One region of the Streptomyces sp. NPDC051217 genome, then DNA from elsewhere that is predicted to be linked to it. Evidence: predicted binding sites of a transcription regulator. Region 1 holds the regulator's gene; the other holds the start of a gene.
What was found. The regulator HspR, encoded in region 1, represses chaperone genes until heat shock. The targets are predictions, from matches to a motif close to TTGAGNNNNNNNNNCTCAA.
Positions count from the first base shown of each region.

Region 2: a site for HspR is predicted at 2,676-2,694, ahead of lon (endopeptidase La). Genes of this name have one in related genera too.

Region 1 is NZ_JBITEV010000016.1:139,238-144,400, forward strand. Features, by position in the region: gene ACIBBB_RS29860 (hypothetical protein) at 120-440, opposite strand; gene ACIBBB_RS29865 (helix-turn-helix transcriptional regulator) at 733-1,716, shown strand; gene ACIBBB_RS29870 (LuxR C-terminal-related transcriptional regulator) at 1,916-2,932, shown strand; gene ACIBBB_RS29875 (heat shock protein transcriptional repressor HspR) at 3,015-3,491, opposite strand; gene dnaJ (molecular chaperone DnaJ) at 3,497-4,705, opposite strand; gene grpE (nucleotide exchange factor GrpE) at 4,768-5,163, opposite strand, start outside.
Region 2 is NZ_JBITEV010000006.1:115,947-121,109, forward strand. Features, by position in the region: gene ACIBBB_RS16085 (lysozyme) at 1-166, shown strand, start outside; gene lon (endopeptidase La) at 235-2,649, opposite strand; gene ACIBBB_RS16095 (GNAT family N-acetyltransferase) at 2,824-3,516, shown strand; gene ACIBBB_RS16100 (spermidine synthase) at 3,671-4,429, shown strand; gene ACIBBB_RS16105 (response regulator transcription factor) at 4,539-5,163, shown strand, end outside.

The DNA.
Region 1 (5,163 bases):
GGCACAGCGGCCGGCGGCCTGTACGCGGGCAGCACAGCGGCGCCATCGCGTTTCAGGTCCACGATGGCGCCGCTGTGTGGGGGAAGCGCCCGAGCGATCTACTACGACGGGGGAATCGCTCAGGCACTGCGGGGGGTGGCGGAAATGGTCTGTGGTTCGACCAGCTGGTGGTCACGCTGATCAAGATTTACGAAAATCATGTCGTACCGAATCGCGCAGCGCACGGGCTGCGGCGCCCCCCGAGGCTTCCTCAGACACCGGTAGGCACGGACGTCCTCGTCCTCCTCGCGGACGACGACCACGGGCTCGCCGAACAGGGTGACCATCAACGAGTCACCACGGTGAGGGATCGCCGTGACGAGATCGATGAAGTGCCATCCCGATCGGTAGGCCGAAGCCATCTCTCGCCGAAAGACCCTGTCGTCCGGCGGGACAGTCATGCGCCCAAGTCCACCGGTGCGCTGTCCCAGGAGGGATCACTCGGCAGAGCCTGCACGGCGGATACAGACACGTTGTCCGCCGCGGGGGTGCCACCCGCGACGAGCGAACCCGTCACGGCCACCGCAAAAGCAAGTACGCAAAACGCGCGAGCCATCCTCTTCATGGACGATCTCCACCCCATTCTGATCACTATCCTCCCCCCGCGACTAAGACGATGGCCCACGCCGAACGCTTCCACCAGCGAGCACGGGCATCATGTTCCTGTAATTCAGGACCCTGAGGGGGTGTCAAATGCAGTCAAGTCAGGGAATTGACGGACATAGGCATGGGCCTGGCGAACTATGCGAAGCCGGCAAAAATCTCTACGCGGCAGCTCTGCGCTCCGGCCGGCTGTCCCGGTCGGAGGTGGAGGCCGCACCCTGCCTGCTCGCCCTCGCACTGCTGCGCCCGGACCCGGACGATGCCCAGTGGCTCCGTCCGGTATCCCCGTCGATCGCGCTCAATCAGCTCACGCATCCCCTGGAGCGGGAGATCCAGGAGCGGCGGCAGCTCGCCATGTCGCTCGCGGAGACCTTCGAGCCGTTCATGACGCTCACCGCCATGGACCCGTCAGCCACGCACGCGATCACCGTGCTCGAAGGGCTGAGCCTCATCAACTCCACCCTGGACCGGGTAACGGCGGAGTGCACCGAGGAACTGCTCACGGTCCAGCCCGGCAGCGGACGGAAACCGGGCTCCCAGGAGGAGGCACTGCGCAGGGTCCGCCCACTGATAGACAGCGGCGTGAAGATGCGGACCCTGTATCAGCACACGGCCCGGCATCACCCCGCCACGCTCGCCTACGTGGAACGGGTCGCGCCGCACGGGGTGGAGGTGCGAACGCTGGAGGAGATCATCGAGCGCCTCATCATCGTCGACCGCAAAGTGGCCTTCGTACCCGCCCGCAGCGACCGCAGGATCGCCCTGGAACTCCGCCACGAGGGTCTCGTGCAGTATCTCGTCGGAGTCTTCGAGCAGTTCTGGCTCCACGGCACCCCCTGGGACGAACAGTTGTCGTACGCGCCGGAGATCGACGGCATCACCAGCATCCAGCGCTCCATCGCCAAACTCCTCATCGACGGCCACGTGGACGAGGCCATCGCACGCCGGCTCGGCATGAACGTCCGCACCTGCCGTGCGCACATCGCCAAACTGAGCACCACGCTCGGCAGCGGCAGCAGGGCCCAACTCGGCTACCTCATCGCCCAGTCGGGCATTCTGGACCACGATCACTGAGCTTTCCGAAGACACCGCGCCTTCGGCGAACAAGCGGGACGGACGGGGATGACGTCCGTGCTCACGCCGGGGGGAGACGCGGTCACGGCCGCTGTACGGTCCGGGAGTTGACCGCTCCTACCCGTCAGCAACCCTCCTCCACCGACTAGAATCGCACCACCGTCATCTTGCTGCATTGCAGAAAGTGGAGGGTGCCGAAATAGGCGAAACCGGAGAGAATCGGACGCGCCATCCACACGGCGACCGGGAGCTGTGCGAGACGGCGATCGGTCTTTACACCGAGGCTCTGCGCAGAGGGCGGATCACTCGCGCCGCACTGGCGCCTGCGCCCTGCCTCCTCGACATGGCGCTCCTGTATCCCGACCCTCTGGACCCCGTGTGGATGAGCCCGGTGCTGCCGTCCGCCGCTCTGGCGCGTCTCCTCCAGCCCATCACACGTGAGATCCACGAACGCGTCCAGCTGACCACCTCCCTGGTCAACTCGCTCGCGCCACTGAGCGCCGTCGTCGCCGAAGATCCCAGCCTCTCCATCACCATGCTCGACGGGCACGCGCTGATCGACGCGAAGGTCGGCGAGGCCGCCCGCGCGGCGACGAAGGAGATCCTGACGGTCCAGCCGGGGTTCAGCAGGGAGCGCAAACTCATGATGGCGGGGCTGGCCCGCTCTCTGGCCGCCATCGAACGCGGCGCCCACCTGAGGCACTTGTACCAGCACCCGGCGCGCTACAGCCCGCACATCAAGGAGTACCTGGAGCAGGTCCCCGCCGACCGGCTGGAGGTACGCACGGTCGAGCAGACCGTCGAGCGCCTGATCATCGTCGACCGCGCGGTGGCCTTCATCCCCGCCAGCGCCAACCGCCACACGGCCCTGGAGATCCGGCACCCGGCCCTGATCACCTACCTCGTGCAGGTCTACGAGGTCCTGTGGGGCCAGGCCACCCCCATGACGGAACGCCCGCCCACCATCTCACCGGACGCACCGGTGACCCCGGTCCAGCGCAGCATCGCCCGCCTCCTCGTCGAAGGAACCACCGACGAGGCCGTGGCCCGCCGGATGGGCATCAGCGTCCGCACCTGCCGCTCGCACATAGCCAAACTGATGCAGGCCCTCAACGCCTCCAGCCGCACCCATCTCGGCGCCCTGCTCGTCCAGTCGGGCCTGATCGACCCCGAGACCCCCAGCCCTCCGGAGGGCGTGCGGGGCCTCCCCCAGTAGCCCTTGCCGAGCAACGAGGAAGGCCCGTTGTCCTCCCGAGACATCCGGGAGACAACGGGCCTTCGTCCACAGGTCCTGTGTTCTAGTCCGACGACAGCTTCGGCTTCGGCCGCCACACCACCAGCGCGCTCGTCTGCTGCACGTCCTGGTACGGCACCAGGTCCCGGCGGTACGACGCGTGGACCTGGGCCTCGCGTTGGCGCATCGCCGCCGCCGCGCCGTCCACCGCCGCGCCCAGTTCGGCGACGCGTGCCTGTAGCGCCGCGACCTGGTTCTCCAGCTCGATGATGCGCTTGATGCCGGCCAGGTTGATGCCCTCGTCCTGCGACAACTGCTGGACATGGCGGAGCAGTTCGATGTCGCGCGCCGAGTAGCGCCTGCCGCGGCCCGCCGTACGGTCCGGCGAGACGAGGCCCAACCGGTCGTACTGGCGCAGGGTCTGCGGATGCAGACCCGACAGCTGGGCCGCCACCGAGATGACGTACACCGGCGACTCTTCGGTCAGTTCGAAGGCCGGGTTGAACGATGAGTGCGGTCGACGCCGCCCGACCCCGTCCATTGGAGTCACGCTCCCTTCGCTGCCTGGAACAGCTCGTCCCGCGGGTTCTCCCCCGCGGTCGCCTTCCGGTAACTCTCCAGCGCGTCACGGGCCTCGGCGCCGAGATCCTTGGGGACGACCACCTCGACGGTGACCAGGAGGTCGCCACGGGTGCCGTCCTTGCGTACGGCGCCCTTCCCCCGGGCGCGCATCGTACGGCCGTTGGGCGTGCCCGCGGGCAGTTTCAGGGTGACCGGTGGTCCGCCCAGCGTCGGGACCTTGACCTCGCCGCCGAGTGTCGCCTCCACGAAGGTGACCGGCACGGTGACGGTGAGGTTGTCGCCCTTGCGGCCGAAGACCGGGTGCGAGCCGACGTGGACCACCACGTACAGGTCGCCCGCCGGGCCGCCGCGCTCACCGGGCGCGCCCTTGCCGCGCAGCCGGATCCGCTGGCTGTCGCTGACGCCCGCCGGGATGCGGACCTGCATGGTCCGCGAGGACTTGGCACGGCCGCTGCCCTTGCAGACCTCGCAGGGGTCCTGGGCGATCAGCCCACGGCCCTTGCAGTCCACGCACGGATCGGTCAGCGAGAAGCCGCCGCCCGTGCCGCGCGAGACCTGTCCGGTGCCGACGCAGGTCGGGCAGACCCTCGGCGAGCCGTTCTTGTCGCCGGTGCCCGAACACGCCTTGCAGGGCGCCTGGCTCGACATCCGCAGCGGGACCGTGGCCCCGTCGACCGCCTCGGTGAAGCTGAGCGTCACCTCGGACTCGATGTCCTGGCCGCGGCGCGGCTGCGTACGCGTCCCCGTGCCGGGACCGCCTCGGTTGAAGAGGCCGCCGAACACGTCCCCGAGCCCGCCGCCGAAGCCGCCGGCGCCGCCCTGGCCCTGGGGCCCTCCGCCACCGCCCTGGGGGCCGCCTCCGAAGAGGTCGCCCAGGTCGAAGTTGAAGGAACCGCCGCCACCGGCCCCGGGGCCGGCCCGGAAGCCGCCGCCGTTGCCGAAGAGCGAGCGCGCCTCGTCGTACTCCTTGCGCCGCTTGGGGTCGCCGAGCACGTCGTTGGCCTCGGAGATCTCCTTGAAGCGCTCCTCGGCCTTGACGTCACCCTTGTTGGCGTCCGGGTGGAACTCGCGGGCGAGTTTGCGGTACGCCTTCTTGATCTCGGCCTCGGTGGCGTCCTTGGGGACGCCGAGAACCTTGTAGTAGTCCTTCTCCACGAAGTCCTTGGTACTCATTCCCGACGTCCCTCCTCACTGCCCGTCATGCGTACTGCCCGTCCGCACCGCTTGTCCGCACGTCAGCCCTCGTCCGGGCCACCGCTCTCCTCGTCCGTGTCCGGCTCGTCGGCGCTCGATGCCTTCTCCCCGGGCTGGACCCCCGGCTGGGGCTCCGCCACGGCGACGCGGGCGGGCCTGATCGTCCGCTCGCCGAACCGGTACCCAGGCTGCAGGATCGCGACGCACGTGTCCTCGGTGACATCCGGCGCGTAGCTGTGCATCAGGGCTTCGTGGATCGTCGGGTCGAAGGGCTCGCCCTCCTTGCCGAACTGCTGGAGGCCCATCTTCGCGGCCACCGTCTCCAACGATTCCGCCACCGACTTGAACCCGCCCACCAGCTCGGCGTGTTCCCGGGCGCGCCCGATGTCGTCGAGGACGGGCAGCAGCTCGGTCAGAAGGCTCGCGACGGCGATCTC
Region 2 (5,163 bases), on a different contig from region 1:
GGCCCGCTACAACTCCACGGTGGGTCAGCTCCCGGCCGGCTGGGGCGTCTACACGATGTGGCAGTACACCTCCACGGGCCCGATCGTGGGTGACCACAACAGGTTCAACGGCGCGCTCGACCGTGTCGTGGCCCTCGCGAACGGCTCAGGCGACGCCGGCGCGTGAACGAGGTGGGCCCCCGGCACTCGGTGCCGGGGGCCCACTCCTTTTTCCGTTGTTTCCGGTCTTCGCCGTTACGCGGCGACCGGGATCTCCGTCGTGGCGGCCGTCGCCGACGAGAGCGCGATCTCCAGAACCTGGCGTACATCCGTCACCGGGTGGACCTCCAGCTTCTCCAGGATCTCGGCGGGGACGTCGTCCAGGTCCGCCTCGTTCCGCTTCGGGATCACGACGGTCGTGATGCCCGCGCGGTGTGCGGCCAGCAGCTTCTGCTTCAGACCGCCGATGGGCAGGACACGTCCGGTCAGCGAGACCTCGCCGGTCATGGCGACATCCGTACGGACCTGGCGTCCGCTCAGCAGCGAGGCGAGCGCCGTCGTCATCGTGATTCCCGCGCTCGGGCCGTCCTTCGGCACCGCGCCGGCCGGGAAGTGGATGTGCACGCCCCGGTCCTTCAGGTCCGCGACGGGCAGCTCCAGCTCCGCGCCGTGCGAGCGCAGGAAGGAGAGCGCGATCTGCGCCGACTCCTTCATGACGTCGCCCAGCTGACCGGTCAGGGTGAGACCCGAACCGCCCGTCTCCGGGTCGGCCAGCGACGCCTCCACGAAGAGGACGTCCCCGCCCGCGCCGGTGACGGCGAGGCCGGTGGCCACACCCGGTACCGCGGTGCGGCGCTCGGCCGGGTCCTGGGCGGACTCGGGCACATGGTGCGGCCGGCCGATGAGGCCGCGCAGATCGCCGTCTCCTACGGAGAAGGGCAGCTGACGCTCGCCCAGCTCGTGCTGTGCGGCGACCTTGCGGAGCAGTCTGGCGATGGAGCGTTCGAGGTTGCGTACGCCCGCTTCGCGGGTGTACTCGCCCGCCAGCTTGCGCAGCGCCTCGTCCTCCAGCGTGACCTCGCCGGTCTCCAGACCGGCCCGCTCCAGCTGCCGGGGCAGCAGGTGGTCGCGTGCGATGACGACCTTCTCGTCCTCGGTGTAGCCGTCGAGACGGACCAGCTCCATCCGGTCGAGCAGTGCCTCGGGGATGGACTCCAGGACGTTCGCGGTGGCGAGGAAGACCACGTCGGAGAGGTCGAGTTCGACCTCAAGGTAGTGGTCGCGGAAGGTGTGGTTCTGCGCCGGGTCGAGGACTTCGAGGAGGGCGGCGGCCGGGTCGCCCCGGTAGTCGGAGCCGACCTTGTCGATCTCGTCGAGCAGGACGACCGGGTTCATCGAACCGGCCTCCTTGATCGCCCGGACGATGCGGCCCGGAAGCGCGCCCACGTACGTACGTCGGTGGCCGCGGATCTCCGCCTCGTCCCTGACACCGCCGAGCGCGACGCGGACGAAGGAACGTCCCATGGCGTGCGCGACGGATTCGCCGAGCGAGGTCTTGCCGACGCCGGGCGGACCGACGAGGGCGAGGACGGCGCCGCCGCGGCGGCCTCCTACGACACCCAGGCCGCGGTCGTTACGGCGCTTGCGGACGGCCAGGTACTCCGTGATCCGTTCCTTCACGTCGTCCAGGCCGGCGTGCTCGGCGTCGAGGACGCGCTGGGCGCCCCGGATGTCGTACGCGTCCTGTGACCGCTCGTTCCACGGCAGTTCGAGGACGGTGTCCAGCCAGGTGCGGATCCACGAGCCCTCGGGGCTCTGGTCGGACGACCGCTCCAGCTTGTCGACCTCCTTGAGCGCCGCCTCACGGACGTGCTCGGGCAGATCCGCTGCTTCCACGCGGGTCCGGTAGTCGTCGGACTCGTCGGCGGCGTCGCCGTTGAGCTCGGACAGCTCCTTGCGTACGGCGTCGAGCTGGCGCCGCAGCAGGAACTCGCGCTGCTGCTTGTCGACGCCCTCCTGGACGTCCTTGGCGATGGACTCGGCGACGTCCTGCTCGGCGAAGTGCTCGCGGAGCTGGTCGGTCGCCATCTTCAGACGCGCCACCGGGTCGGCGGTCTCCAGCAGCTCGACCTTCTGGGCGGTGCTGAGGAACGGCGAGTAGCCGGCGTTGTCGGCGAGCTGCGAGACGTCTTCGATCTGCTGGACACGGTCCACGACCTGCCAGGCGCCGCGCTTCTTCAGCCAGTCGGTGGCGAGAGCCTTGTATTCCTTGATCAGTTCGGTGACGGAACCGGGCAGCGGGTCGGGCACGGTCTCGTCGACGTGCAGACCCTCGACCCACAGGGCCCGGCCGGGCCCGGTCGTACCGGCGCCGATCCTGACGCGGCCCCTGCCGCGGATCAGGGCGCCGGGGTCGCCGTCGGAGAGCCTGCCGACCTGCTCGACGGTCCCGAGGACGCCTGTCCCCGCGTATGCCCCGTCGAGGCGCGGCACGAGCAGCACCTTCGGCTTTCCCCCGTCGGAGTCGTCGCGGGCGGCCGCCTGGGCGGCCTCTACGGCGGCGCGTACTTCGGTGTCGGACAGGTCCAGGGGCACCACCATCCCGGGCAGCACGACCTCGTCGTCGAGCGGCAGCACGGGCAGGGTGAGCGGTGTGGACGTGACAGCCATGGTCTCCCCTTCGGCAGTTCAAAAAGTTGAGCTATGCAGACTCAATGCTTGTGAGCCTCGGGTTGTTCCCCGATACCTCGGGAGGGTGTTCGCTCTGAGCGATCCCGGCTCCCGGAACCCCTTCGTTCAGAAAGGCCCTCGTGAAAGAACAGCGACATGCGCTGTAATGTTCCAATGGGCACTTCAACCATTACATCGGCATGGGTGGCGGGCTGGGCCGTCTCCCGCTCGACACCGGCACCGGTCGTGGAGCCGTGGGGCTATCGCATCGACGTCGGCCTGTCCGGCCATGTGTTCCGGCACGTACTTCCCGAGCCCGACGAGCCCTCCGTAAGGAAGCTCTGCGAAACCGTCACCGAGCCCGGCGCCTGGCTGAAGGTGCCCGCTCCGCCGGAGCGGGTGGCCGAGTGGATCACGCCGGGGTGGACGGTGCCGGACGACCCCGGCTTCATGACGTTCCGGGAGCCGCGCCCCTCGGCCGTGCCGGTCCCGCCCGACGGCTACACCGTGCGGACCGAGACCCGTGGCGGCCTCTTCCTGGTGCGGGTGGCCGCTCCCGACGGCTCTCCCGCCGCACGCGGCCAGGTCGCCACGACAGGTGAGGGCGCGACCCGTGACTCCGCGACCCATGTGGGCGCGGCACGCGCCGGCGCGACAGCCGTCGTCGACCAGGTCGAGACCTGGCCGCACCACCGCAGGCGCGGCCTCGGCCGCCTGGTGATGCGTACCCTCGAAACGGCCGCCGCCGAGGCGGGCGCCACCACCGGTGTCCTCTCCGCCACCAGGGACGGCCTACCGCTCTACACCTCGCTGGGCTGGCGGCTCCAGGGCCCGCTGACGGGCGTGGTCCGCGGGACGGACGGATGACGCGCCCGGTTCCGCCGCGCCCGTGCACGACTGCCCGCGCCGCCCCCGGGCATACGCCCGATGAACCGGTTTGTCGTCGCCGCGCCCATCCCGCGAGGATGGCGTCGGCCCCGGTCAGCCACAGAACTGAGGAGACATCCCCGTGCCCGACCCCATGTCCGAAGCGACCCACGACCGCCCCGTCACCCTGGACCGGCGCGACGGCCCGTACGGCGAGGTCGTCCTGCGGCGGCGGCCCGGCGGCGACGGCCGGGGCGCCGGCACCGGTGACGGTGGTGACATCCACGAGATCATCGCCAACGGCACCTTCCTGATGGACACCTCCGACGGCCGCTCCGAGCGCCTGCTGATCGACGCCGCGCAGGCCGCCCTCGCCCCCGACCGGCGCGACGGCCTGCCGTCCCTCCTCATCGGCGGCCTCGGCGTCGGCTTCTCCCTCGCGCACGCCGCCGACGACGAGCGCTGGGGCCGGATCGTGGTGGTCGAGCGCGAGCAGGCGGTCATCGACTGGCACCACGAGGGACCGCTCGCCCGGATCTCCGGCGCGGCGCTCGGCGACCCGCGCACTGTGATCCTCCACACCGATCTGGTCGACTACATCCGTACGCAGACGGAGGCCGCGGAAGGCGACGACCAGCCCCTCGACCGTTACGACGCGCTCTGCCTGGACATCGACAACGGACCCGGCTGGACCGTCACGGAAGAGAACGCGAGCCTTTACACGCCCGGCGGACTGGCCGCCTGCCTGGCCCGGCTCAACCCGGGCGGAGTCCTCGCCGTCTGGTCCGCACAGCCCTCGCTCGCGTTCGAGGACGCTCTGCGGAATGCCGGTTTCACCGGGGTTAGGACGGAAGAGATCCAAGTTGCCCGGGGAGTGCCTGACGTGGTCCATCTCGGCATTCGCCCTGCGTAGCCGGGACCCCTCCGGTGCCTCTACGCTGCTCCCCACACACGGGATCCACATCCTCACGAAGTTTGTGGATCGAGGAACACGGATCGCGGAACGTACCAGGGGCGGGGCGATGGAGCAGACACACACCAGCCAGAACGGGGTCGCGGCCACACCCGGCGCGCAGCGCCGGGTGCTCGTGGTCGAGGACGACGCGACGATCGTGGACGCCATCGCGGCCCGGCTGCGTGCCGAGGGCTTCGTCGTCCAGACGGCTGTCGACGGCCCTGCCGCCGTCGACGCCGCCGAGGCCTGGCAGCCCGATCTGATGGTGCTCGACGTGATGCTGCCCGGCTTCGACGGTCTGGAGGTCTGCCGCCGTGTCCAGGCGCAGCGTCCGGTGCCGGTGCTGATGCTGACGGCGCGCGACGACGAGACCGACATGCTCGTGGGGCTCGGTGTCGGGGCCGACGACTACATGACCAAGCCGTTCTCGATGCGGGAGCTGGCGGCCCGGGTGCATGTGCTGCTGCGAAGGGTGGAACGCGCGGCGCTGGCCGCCGTGACACCACGCAGCGGCATCCTGCGCCTCGGCGAGCTGGAGATCGACCACGCGCAGCGCCGGGTGCGGGTGCGCGGCGAGGACGTACATCTGACGCCCACCGAGTTCGACCTGCTGGTCTGCCTGGCGAACACGCCACGCGCGGTGCTCTCGCGCGAGCAGCTGCTGGCCGAGGTGTGGGACTGGGCGGACGCCT